2 regions of the Variovorax sp. LG9.2 genome follow, and region 1 is predicted to be linked to the other one. Evidence: predicted binding sites of a transcription regulator. Region 1 holds the regulator's gene; the other holds the start of a gene.

Region 1 (6,150 bases):
ACCTCGCGCTCGTTACCCAGGCGCCAGGCGGCGGTGCCGACAAGGTGTGGGCAAACGAGAAGAACAAGGTCTATCACTGCCCGAGCGACAATTATTACGGCAAGACCAAGCACGGCAAGTATTTAACCGAAGCGGATGCCAAGACCCAGGGCTTTCACGGCCCGCATGGCAAGGCCTGCAGCTAAGCAGCTGCCAGTGACTTCATACCCATTTGTGGGCTGGCGGCTTTGCAACGGGCCGTCGTTTAAGCGCTGCACGACTTTGCAAATATAGATGCGAGCAAGCACCCGCAACCTTGACACACCTCGACGCGAGGACGGCCTGAAAGTTCGGTCAGAACCCGCGACCGAGCTACCGTTCGACTATTGACCGGTAGAGCCGGGCTGAGACTTCAGCCGACTGCGAGGCGGCAAGCGTGGGCGCGATGTGTGGCAGCGCGTCGGCTTACGCCACGGGCAGGGCGGGCAGGGCCTTTCCCCGAGCCCATTCGGCGGGCGGCAACTTTGCGCCGAGAGCACCGAACCGCGCAAGCGCGGGCGATGCCCAAAGGCCGGGAGTTTGTGCGGGCGTGACCATCTGCGGTCTCCTCAATGCATGGAATAACGAAAACGCCCTTGAAGGCGCCTGCGGGGGCGACCGTCCCACTACCGAATCCCCGCAGAATGCCAGTCCAATGAACGCACAAACGTTGCCCGCCGGCCTGCCTGCGCTGACCATGGAACACGCTCGACGGTTCGAACGCAACAGCCGCGACGCCTCGCGAGTCGGCTTTTTCACGAAGCTGGTGCGCTTTGCGTTCGCGCCTGTCGAGTTCATGAGCAACGTTATCGACGGGCAAACTCGGCGCATACGTGGCCAAGTCGTATGGTTCAACGGTCTGCGCGCATCCATTGAGGACGGCGCAAAGCTACTTAAAAGCGAAGGCGTCACCGTCGCCGTAAAGCTCGACAAGATGGCCGACCTGCAGACCAGCATCTCGACCACGCACATGACACTCGCAGAGATTCAACTGAGCGTCGCGAAACCTAGCCCGCAGTCGCGAATCAATCTGAGCCTGCACGGCCTTGTCGCCGCGCTGCTCGAGGTTTTCAACGCCGTGGAGGGTGCGCGCTGGGCCGTGATGGAACGCGAGGCCGATCACGATATCGCCGCCGGCCGCGTCAGCCTTTCATTTGCTGACGCCGACGACGCTATTGCTTTCCTGCGCATGAGCGCGTACTTGGGATGGCCGAGCATCTAGTCCGTCAACTTCACCAGCCGATTCATTCGGGATCAAAAAGGCCTCGACGTCGTGCAGCGTGCCTCCCTTGCCGATTGTTTCCAGGACCTGCTGGCCGACCCACTCTCGGCTGCGCGCCGCTTGTACCTGCTGAACCCAAAGCGCGCCGATGTCTATTCCGTCGACCTGTTCACCAAGACCACGACGCACAAAGTGACCCTGACCATACCGGACGGCGCCGCCACGTTCCGGCGCGTCGACGAGCACCCATGACTAACACCACGATCAAAACCAAAGGCGTTCGCGCCATAGTTACTGGCATCGGGTTCGAAGGGCGTGCCGATCGCATCCGTCGACACTGCCGAGAGGGCATGCCGCTGCAACTGCGTAGGGAGCCGAACAACGTGCACGACAAAGACGCCATTACGGTCTACATGCAATGCAGCCGGCTTTTCGGCTTGCTGAAGTCGTGGGAGTCAATCGGCTACATCAAAGCCGCGCGCGCCGATGGTCTCGCGCCGAAGCTCGACAGCGGGAGCTACACCGTGACATCGGCGACCGTCGTCAGCTTTTACACCCCTGTCGGCAGGGATCACCCGCGCGTGTCTGTGCAAATCGAGTTCGCGGTGCGGACTTAGATGCTGACGAGGGCAAGACGTCAGTCTGTCACCAGACTGTCACCGCGCATGAAAAAGAGAAAGGGTCTGCTACAGAATATGTAGCAGACCCCTCAATGCCGGCGCAGGTTATGAATGGTAGGCCGTGATGGGCTTGAACCATCGACCAACGGATTATGAGTCCGCTGCTCTAACCAACTGAGCTAACGGCCCACGCGCCGCCGATTCTAGTGGGGCGCCTACTTCCGATGGCTCAGCGCGTTGGTCACCAGCCTCGAAGTGATATCGACGATCTGAATCATTCGCTCGTAGGGCATGCGAGTGGGGCCAATGACACCCAGCGTGCCGACGACCTTGCCGTCGACTTCGTAGTTCGCACTGACGATCGACAAATCGTCGAACGGCACGACCTGACTTTCCCCACCGATGAAGATCCGAACGCCGTCGGCCTTGCTCGACACGTCCAGCAAGCGCATCAATTGCGCCTTTTGCTCGAACAGTTCGAAGGCCCGGCGCAGCTGGCCCATGTCGCTCGAAAAATCAGAGACGGCGAGCAGATTGCGTTCGCCCGAGATCACGACTTCGTCTTGCGCTTCCGTCATCACCTCGGAGCTCGCCTGAACGGCCGCCTGCATCAGCAACACGATTTCGCCACGGAGTTTTTCGACTTCGGATTGCAGTCGATCGCGCACCTGTTCGATCGTCAACCCGGCGTAGTTGGCGTTGATGTAGTTCGACGCCTCCACCAACTGCGACTGCGTGTAATCCGCCTCCGGGAAGATCACCCGGTTCTGCACATCGCCGTCGGGCGACACGATGATGACCAGCAGTCGGCGGTCCGACAGTCGCAAAAATTCGATCTGCTTGAACACCGAAGCGCGCCGCGGCGCCATGACGACGCCAACGAACTGCGACAGGTTCGACAACAGGTTGGCCGCGTTCGCGATTACCTTCTGCGGCTGGTCTGGCGCCAACGTGGCAGCGCTGAACTGGTCGCGTTGCGCGGTCAGCATCGTGTCGACGAAAAGGCGATAGCCGCGCGCGGTCGGGATGCGCCCGGCAGACGTGTGCGGGCTCGCAATCAGGCCCAGATTCTCGAGGTCGGACATCACGTTGCGGATAGTCGCCGCAGACAGTTCGAGCCCCGAAGCGCGAGACAGCGTGCGCGATCCCACCGGCTGTCCTTCAGCGATGTAACGCTCAACAAGAGTCTTGAGCAGCAACTTGGCGCGATCGTCCAGCATCAATGAATTTTAGTGTTGTAATTTGTGAATGACCTCCCGCTTTCGACGCGTTGCGCTGATTGGCAAGTACCAAGCCTCGGGCGCGCGCGCTCAGGCCGGGGCGCAAGACGGCGTGATGGAAGACATCGGCGCATTCCTCGAATCGCACGGTTGCGAGGTCGTTGTCGAGCAGTCGACCGATGAGCATCCGGAGATCAGCCGCTATGCGGCCTTGAGCGTCGGAGAAATCGGCCGAACCTGCGATCTTGGCTTGGTGGTGGGGGGTGACGGAACGATGCTGGGCATCGGCCGCCAGCTCGCTTGCTACGGCGTGCCATTGGTCGGCATTAACCGCGGACGACTCGGATTCATCACCGACATCCGGCTGGAAGACTACAAGGCGACGCTGGTGCCAATGTTGGCCGGCGACTATGAAGAAGACCATCGCAGCCTGATGCACGCGCGCGTGCTGCGCGAGGGCAACGTCGTGTTCGACGCGCTTGCAATGAACGACGTGGTGGTCAACCGTGGCGCGACATCCGGCATGGTCGAACTGCGTGTCACGGTCGGTCGACACATCGTCGCCGTGCAGCGCGCGGACGGGTTGATCATTGCCTCGCCGACCGGCTCGACCGCCTATGCCTTGTCCGCCGGCGGCCCTTTGATGCACCCGGCCATTCCAGGCTGGGTCATGGTCCCGATCGCGCCGCACACATTGTCGAACCGCCCGATCCTGCTGCCGGACGCCGACGAGATATCGATCGAATTGGTGTCGGGTCGCGACGCCAGCGCGAACTTCGACATGCAGTCGCTCGCCACGCTAATGCTCGGTGACACAGTTGTGGTTCGCCGGTCGGATCATCGCGTGCGCTTTCTGCATCCGAAGGGGTGGAGTTACTTTGACACGCTGCGCAAGAAATTGCACTGGAACGAAGGAGGTTCCTGAGGTGGCTCTGCGACGTATTGCGCTGCGCGATTTTGTGATCGTGCATGCGCTCGAACTGGATTTTTCGACCGGCTTCTCGGTATTGACCGGTGAGACGGGCGCCGGCAAGTCGATCCTGATCGACGCACTTCAACTGGCATTGGGGAGCCGGGCCGACGCCGGTTCAGTGCGCGAAGGCGCCGAGCGGCTCGACGTGAGCGTGGAGTTCGACGCTGCACCAGCGTTGGCGTCGTGGCTCGACGAAGGTGGCTTCGAAGCCAACGAGGCTTTACTGCTGCGCCGAACGGTCGACCTGCAAGGACGCAGCCGTGGCTGGATCAACGGCGCCCCGGCCACCGCCGCGCAATTGCGCACCGTGGGCGACCTGCTGCTCGATATTCATGGCCAGCACGCTTGGCAGAGTCTGACCCGGCCCGACGCGGTTAGGCGTCTGCTCGATGCGTATGCCGACGTGAACACGAGCGCGCTGGAGGCGAGCTGGCACGGCTGGCGCCAGGCGCTGACCGCGCTGGATGTCGCGCGCTCAGCACAAGATTCCTTGCAGCGAGAACGCGAGCGCCTGCAGTGGCAACTCGGCGAAGTCAGCAAGCTCGCGCCCGTCGAAGGCGAATGGCAAGAGCTGTCGGCCAATCACAGTCGCATCTCCAATGCACAGGCGCTGATCGAGGCTGCCGAAGGTGCCATCGCGGCGCTGGAGGACGACGACGCCGGCGCGCTGTCCGCCCTCGCCCGTGCCGTCGCCCTGCTGCAGGACGCCGAGCATATGGAGGCGGAGTTCAAGGCCCTCGGCGAAGTGCTGGCGTCCAGCGTTGCGCAAGCTGCGGACGCTGCGCATTCGCTGCACGGCTACCTTCGGCATACCGACACCGATCCGCAGCGCCTGGCCGAACTCGATTCGCGCATGGGTCTCTGGATGTCGCTGGCACGGCGCTACAAGCGGCCGCCGGCAGAGCTGCCCGCGCTGCTCACGGGGTGGCAATTGGAATTGAAGGCGCTGGATGCGCAAGGCGACCTCGATGCACTCGATCGCGCCGAGCAAGCCGCCAAGCAAGGCTACCTACGCGAGGCAAAGGCGCTCAGCAAAGCGCGCAAGCAAGCGGCGCCGCGCCTCTCCGAATCCGTCACCAGAGCGATGCAGGGTCTCGGCATGCAAGGCGGTCGCTTCGAAGTCGAACTGCAGCCCCTCGATCAACCCGGCCGTGCCGGCCTCGAAGAAGTGATCTTTCTCGTCGCCGGTCATCCCGGCAGCACGCCCCGGCCGATCGGCAAGGTCGCCTCGGGCGGTGAGCTGTCGCGCATCGCGCTCGCCATCGCTGTGACGACAAGCGAACTCGGCGCCGCACAAACGCTGATCTTCGACGAGGTCGATGCCGGCGTCGGTGGTGCCGTGGCCGAAACGGTGGGACGTTTGATGGCGCAACTCGGCCGCAGTCGGCAGGTTCTGGCGGTCACGCACCTGCCGCAAGTGGCGGCCTGTGCCGACCATCATCTTCTGGTCGCCAAACGGCAGACCCGCAGCGGCAAGGGAGCGGCAGCGCGCACCGAAAGCACTGTCGCGCCACTCGATGCCGATGGCCGCACGCAGGAAGTCGCCCGAATGCTCGGCGGCGAGCGAGTTTCGCAAACCTCTCTTGCCCATGCCCGCGAGATGCTCGAAAAGCAGGCGCCGGCGACTGCGCCATGAGCCTCGACATCGTGCTCATCACCGGTATGTCCGGGTCCGGCAAGTCGGTCGCGTTGCATGCGCTGGAAGACGCCGGCTACTACTGCGTCGACAATCTTCCGCCGGAGTTGCTCACTGCCTTCGTCGCATTGCAAAAGCAGCAGAACGCGAGCCACGTTGCGATTGCCATGGACGTGCGCAGCGGCGTGTCGTTGCCGCTCGTGCCGCAGCAGCTCGACAGCTTGCGACGCGAAGGCGTGGTGCTGCGATCGCTGTTTCTGGATTCGACGACCGATGCACTGGTGCACCGTTATTCCGAGACACGGCGCCGCCATCCGCTCTCACGCCAAGACCCTCTGACCGACCTGCCCGAGCAACAACGCGCACTGGTGCAGTCGATCGAGCTGGAGCGCGAACTGCTGGCCGATCTGCGCGACGGTGCCGACGTCATTGACACCAGCATCATCCGGCCAGCGCAGTTG
Region 2 (6,150 bases), on a different contig from region 1:
CGTCGAGCCTGTCGACGCGTCTGTCGATCGTCTTTGCGGTGCTGCTGCTGGCGTGCTTCGGCGTGTCGGCCTGGCTGCAGATGGCGGGCAGCGAACGACACGAGCAGGAAGTGACGCAGCGCCTGTCGATCGGCCTGGCCGCGCACATCGCCGGCAATGCCGAGCTGATGAAGCGCGACGGCCTCAACCCGTCGGCCGTGCACGAGCTGTTCGACCAGCTGATGGCGGTCAACCCGAGCGTCGAGGTCTATTTGCTGGACGCCGAGGGGCGCATCGTCGGACAAGCCGCGCCGCCGGGGCATCTAAAGCACGACCGCGTCGACCTCGGCCCGGTAAAGCGCTTGCTGGCGGGCGCCGCATTGCCGATTCTGGGCGACGACCCACGCGGCGGACTGGAAGGACAGGATGTGTCTGGGGCACAAGGCGTGCAACCCTCGCGGGGCGGCCGCAAAGTCTTCAGCGCTGCACCGTTGAAGGTCGATGGCCGCGATGCAGGCTATGTGTACGTCGTGCTGTCCGGCGAAGACCGCGAAGCCCTGGTCGCGAACCTGGGCGCCGGCAACGTGCTGCGAACGACGCTGTGGTCGATGGCATGGGTCGCTTTGCTCGGCCTCATCGCGGGGCTGGTCGCCTTCCGGCTCATCACGCGGCCGTTGCGCCAGCTGACCGACGCCGTGCAACGCTTCGAGCGCGATGGCGTCGCAGCCATCGATCCTGCAACGCCGGCCTTCGCACAGGTCGCACGCGGCGACGACGAGATCGCCACGCTCGGCAAAGCCTTTCAGAAGATGACGCTGCGCATCGCCGAGCAATGGCGCGAACTCACCGCGCTGGACCAGCAGCGCCGCGAACTCTTCGCCAACGTCTCGCACGACCTCCGCACGCCCCTGACCTCGCTGCACGGCTATCTCGAAACCCTGCTGATGAAGGCCGACACGCTGGCGCTGGCCGACCGGCGCCGCTATCTCGAGATCGCGCTCGGCCAAAGCCGCAAGGTCGGCCGCCTGGCGCAGGAATTGTTCGAACTGGCGCGGCTCGAGTCCGGCGTGGTCAAGCCCGACAAGGAGAGCTTCGCGCTGGCCGATCTGGTGCAGGACGTGTTCCAGAAGTTCGAGCTCGCCGCGGAAGCACGCCGTCAGCGCCTGGTGCCGCAGATTGCGTCCGGCCTGCCGGTGGTCACGGCCGATCTGGGAATGATCGAACGCGTGCTGACCAACCTGCTCGACAACGCGATCCGCCACACGCCAGAGGGCGGCGAGATCGTCGTGCAATTGCGGCCCGCCGAAGCGGGGGAGGATGGTGTGGCCGGCGTACAGGTCGAGATCAGCGACACCGGCCCCGGTATCCCCAAAGAGCTGCAGCCCGTCCTTTTCACCCGCCCTGCCTTCTCGTCGTCCGGCGGCCGCAGTGGCGGCCTCGGCCTGATGATCGTCCGCCGCATCCTGCAACTGCACGGCAGCGAAATCCGCCTGCTCCCCCAACCCGGCAAAGGCGCAGTCTTCGCCTTTCAGCTCAGCTAAAAAACGAACGAAAAAAGGCCCGCACGAAGCGGGCCTTTTAGTTGGTGAGGTGCCGCAGCGGACACGAAGTGCCGCCAGCCTCCGGGGGGATCACATGCCCATGCCGCCCATGCCGCCCATGCCGCCCATGTCAGGCATGCCGCCGGCGCCGGCTTCGTCCTTCGGTGCATCGGCGACCATGGCTTCGGTCGTCAACAGCAGCGAAGAAACCGACGCTGCGTTTTGCAGTGCAGTGCGGGTGACCTTCGTCGGGTCCAGGATGCCCAGCTCGAGCATGTCGCCGTACGTGTCGTTTTGTGCGTTGAAGCCGAAGTTGCCCTTGCCGGCCAACACAGCATTCACGACCACGCTGGCTTCGCCGCCGGCGTTGTTGACGATTTCGCGCAGGGGCGCTTCGACGGCCTTCAACACCAGCTTGATGCCGGCGTCCTGGTCGGCGTTGTCGCCCTTGATCTTGTCGCCGACAGCTTGCTTGGCGCGCAGCAGAGCCACGCCGCCGCCAGCCACGATGCCTTCTTCGACTGCAGCGCGGGTGGCGTGCAGTGCGTCTTCGACGCGAGCCTTCTTTTCCTTCATTTCGACTTCGGTGGCAGCGCCGACCTTGATCACTGCAACACCGCCGGCCAGCTTGGCCACGCGCTCTTGCAACTTTTCACGGTCGTAGTCGCTGGTCGCTTCTTCGATCTGAACGCGAACTTGCTTCACGCGAGCTTCGATGTCTGCAGCAGCGCCGGCACCGTCGATCAGGATGGTGTTTTCCTTGCCGACTTCGATGCGGGCAGCCGAGCCGAGGTCGGCCAGGGTCACCTTTTCGAGCGTCAGGCCGACTTCTTCAGCGATGACCTTGCCGCCCGTCAGGATGGCGATGTCTTCGAGCATGGCCTTGCGGCGATCGCCGAAGCCAGGTGCCTTGACAGCCACGACTTTCAGGATGCCGCGGATCGTGTTCACGACCAGAGTAGCCAGGGCTTCGCCTTCGACTTCTTCGGCAATGATCAACAGCGGACGGCCCGACTTCGCGACTTGTTCCAGCGTAGGGAGCAGGTCACGGATGTTGCTGATCTTCTTGTCGTAGAGCAGAACGAACGGGTTTTCCAGAATCGCGGATTGCTTTTCAGGGTTGTTGATGAAGTAAGGCGACAGGTAGCCGCGGTCGAACTGCATGCCCTCGACGACGTCGAGTTCGCTGTCCAGGCTCTTGCCGTCTTCGACGGTGATGACGCCTTCTTTGCCGACCTTGTCCATCGCGTCAGCGATGAGCTTGCCGATGGTTTCGTCGCTGTTGGCCGAGATCGAGCCGACTTGTGCGATTTCTTTCGACGTGGTGGTGGGCTTCGATGCCTTCTTCAGCTCGGCGACCAGGGCCGTGACAGCCTTGTCGATGCCGCGCTTCAGGTCCATCGGGTTCATGCCGGCCGCGACCAGCTTGAAGCCTTCGCGAACGATGGCTTGAGCCAGAACCGTAGCGGTCGTGGTGCCGTCACCCGCGTTGTCCGAAGTCTTGGAAGCCACTTCCTTCACGAGCTGGGCGCCCATGTTCTGGAGCTTGTCCTTGAGTTCGATTTCCTTGGCGACGGACACGCCGTCCTTGGTCACCGTGGGGGCGCCGAACGAACGCTCGAGCACGACATTGCGGCCCTTGGGGCCCAGGGTCACTTTGACTGCGTTGGCCAGGATGTTGACACCCTCGACCATGCGCGCGCGGGCTTCACCGCCGAAGACTACGTCTTTTGCTGCCATGTTTATTTACTCCGATGAGATGGGGTTGATTACTTCTCGACGACTGCGAACAGGTCGTCTTCCTTCATGACAAGCAGCTCGTCGCCATCGACCTTGACGGTCTGGCCGCTGTACTTGCCGAACAGAACGCGGTCGCCGACCTTGACGCTCATGGCGAGCAGTTCGCCCTTGTCGGTCTTCTTGCCCGGGCCAACGGCCAGCACTTCACCCTGATCGGGCTTTTCGGCAGCGTTGTCGGGGATCACGATGCCCGAGGCAGTCTTGGTTTCGCTTTCAATGCGCTTGACGATCACACGATCGGCCAAAGGACGAAGTTTCATAGCATCTCCTGAATAGAAACGGGTTTGGTTTGAGGGTGCCGGACCGAACGGCTGGCTGCCCAATCGACTGGAGGTGAGCGCTGTTAGCACTCGTCCTCAGCGAGTGCTAATGATAAGGGCATTCGTTCAGGTTTCAAGGGCGGATGTAAGCCGATGTAGGCGGCTTCTGGCGTGGGCTCGCGCTGTTGACCACGCCATATTTGTGCGTCGCCTGCACGAAAGTCGTGCGTCATCGAACAATAGACAGGAGACGACAAATGGACTTCGAAGGCATTTATTGCTTCGACACGGCCTCGGTGCGCTTTGCGTTCTATCCGGACGGCGACGACGGCGCCCGTATCCTCGGGCTGGTTTCAGAACAGACTTTACGGGACGTTTGCGGTGCTCGTGATGGCAGCAGCGAAAGCTTGCTCGCAACTTGCCGCAGTCACTTCAGCCTGATCCGGGACAAGGCGATCGAACTGTATTTCGCCGATCCCTCACGTGCAGTGGTGCTGACGACGGGCGACTTCGCTCTCCCGGCAATCCCGGCAATGCAGGCGTCGATGGTTTCATCACAAGCAGCCGGCGCTGCAGCCGGGGCCTGAACAAACAGCGCGCGCCGCATACGCGCTTCTCTCTGACACGCGAAGGCGCCCGGTGCCCTTCGCGGCGCTCGCCTTTGACCCAACAATGGCCTTGAACTTGCGGTCGTTGTCGTCGATTCTCGGCCATCGATCATCGATTGAACGCAGCGAAAGTGTCCCTCGTGATTCCAGAAATCCGATCTCTCCATACCCAACCCGTCGATTCCCAATCCTCTGGTACCCAGTCTCGCCAGGCTCAGGACGCCTATCTTTTTCGCGAGGGCACCCATGCTCGGCTCTACGATCTGTTGGGCTGCCATGTGAATCCTCAAGGCGGCGCGTCGTTCGCGGTCTGGGCGCCCAACGCTGAGTCCGTCTCGCTTATCGGCGACTGGAACTACTGGTCCGGCGATGCCGATCCGCTGCAACTGCGCGACGACGGCACCGGCATCTGGCAAGGCTCGGTAGCAGACGCGCAGCCGGGCCAGACATACAAGTACCGCATTCGCTCGCGTGTCAACGGCTATGTCGTCGACAAGGCCGATCCGGTCGCGTTCTATGCAGAGCACGCGCCCGCTACCGCATCACGCATCTGGTCGATGGACTACGAATGGAACGACGACGCGTGGATGACATCGCGCGGCGCTCGCAATGCGCTTGACGCGCCGATGTCGACGTATGAGTTGCACCTGGGCTCATGGCGCCGCCACGATGGCGAGTTCCTCGGCTACCGCGAAATCGCGCGTCAGCTCGCTGAATACATGTTGAAGATGGGCTTCACCCATGTGGAATTGATGCCGGTCACCGAGCACCCGTTCTATGGTTCATGGGGCTACCAGACCACCGGCTACTTCGCGCCGACCTCGCGCTTCGGTACGCCGCAAGACTTCATGTACCTGGTCGACCATCTGCACCAGAACAACATCGGTGTGCTGCTCGACTGGGTGCCTTCGCACTTTCCGACCGACGAGCACGGGCTGCAGTATTTCGACGGCACGCATCTGTTCGAACATGCGGATCCGCGCCAGGGCTTTCACCCGGAGTGGAGTTCGAGCATCTTCAACTACGGGCGCAACGAGGTCCGCAGCTTTCTGACGTCGTCCGGCCTGTTTTGGCTCGACAAGTACCACCTTGATGGATTGCGCGTGGACGCGGTCGCGTCGATGCTCTACCTCGACTATGCGCGGAAAGACGGGGAGTGGATTCCCAACAAGTTTGGTGGTCGCGAGAACCTCGAGGCCATCGAGTTCTTGCAAACCCTGAACCGCGCGGTGTACCGCGAATTCCCCGATACGGTGACCATCGCGGAGGAGTCGACTGCCTGGCCCAACGTCTCGCGCCCCACCGACATGGACGGCCTCGGCTTCGGCATGAAGTGGAACATGGGCTGGATGCACGACGACCTGGCCTACATGAAGGAAGACCCGGTCTACCGCAAGTACCACCACGGCCAGATGACGTTTTCGCTGGTGTATGCCTTCAATGAAAACTTCGTGCTGCCGCTCTCGCACGACGAGGTGGTCTATGGCAAGGGCTCGCTCATCAACAAGATGCCGGGCGACCCTTGGCAGCAGTTCGCCAATCTGCGCGCGCTGTTCGGGTTCATGTGGGGACACCCTGGCAAGAAGCTGCTTTTCATGGGCGGTGAATTCGGCCAGCGCCGCGAATGGACGCACGACGGTGAGCTCGAATGGTGGTCGACGTCGCTAGAGGGCCACTCAGGCCTGCAACATTTCGTGGCCGAGCTCAACCGGGTGTACCGTGGCACGCCTGCGCTGTACCAACTCGACTTCAGCGCCAACGGTTTCGAGTGGATCGCGGCCGACGATGCGGATGCCAGCGTGTTCGCCTTCTTGCGCAAGGCGCACGATGGCACCGCTCCGGTGCTGGTGGTGAGCAACATGACGCCACTGCCCCGGACCAACTATCTGCTCGGCGTGCCGTTGGGTGGGGAGTGGCGCGAAGTGATCAACAGCGATGCCGGCGAATTCGGCGGCGCAGGAT

The links. The regulator HrcA, encoded in region 1, represses chaperone genes, less so after heat shock. The targets are predictions, from matches to a motif close to TTAGCACTCNNNNNNNNNGAGTGCTAA.
Region 2: a site for HrcA is predicted at 3,664-3,690, ahead of groES (co-chaperone GroES). Genes of this name have one in related genera too.

What each region holds. Positions count from the first base shown of each region.
Region 1 is NZ_JASJXB010000004.1:39,283-45,432, forward strand. It holds gene QN413_RS05330 (hypothetical protein) at 1-185, shown strand, start outside; gene QN413_RS05335 (hypothetical protein) at 569-1,240, shown strand; gene QN413_RS05340 (hypothetical protein) at 1,292-1,492, shown strand; gene QN413_RS05345 (HIRAN domain-containing protein) at 1,489-1,857, shown strand; tRNA gene QN413_RS05350 (tRNA-Ile) at 1,973-2,049, opposite strand; gene hrcA (heat-inducible transcriptional repressor HrcA) at 2,076-3,080, opposite strand; gene QN413_RS05360 (NAD kinase) at 3,109-4,005, shown strand; gene recN (DNA repair protein RecN) at 4,007-5,689, shown strand; gene rapZ (RNase adapter RapZ) at 5,686-6,150, shown strand, end outside.
Region 2 is NZ_JASJXB010000001.1:95,806-101,955, reverse strand. It holds gene QN413_RS00480 (sensor histidine kinase) at 1-1,520, shown strand, start outside; gene groL (chaperonin GroEL) at 1,611-3,260, opposite strand; gene groES (co-chaperone GroES) at 3,290-3,580, opposite strand; gene QN413_RS00465 (hypothetical protein) at 3,838-4,167, shown strand; gene glgB (1,4-alpha-glucan branching protein GlgB) at 4,341-6,150, shown strand, end outside.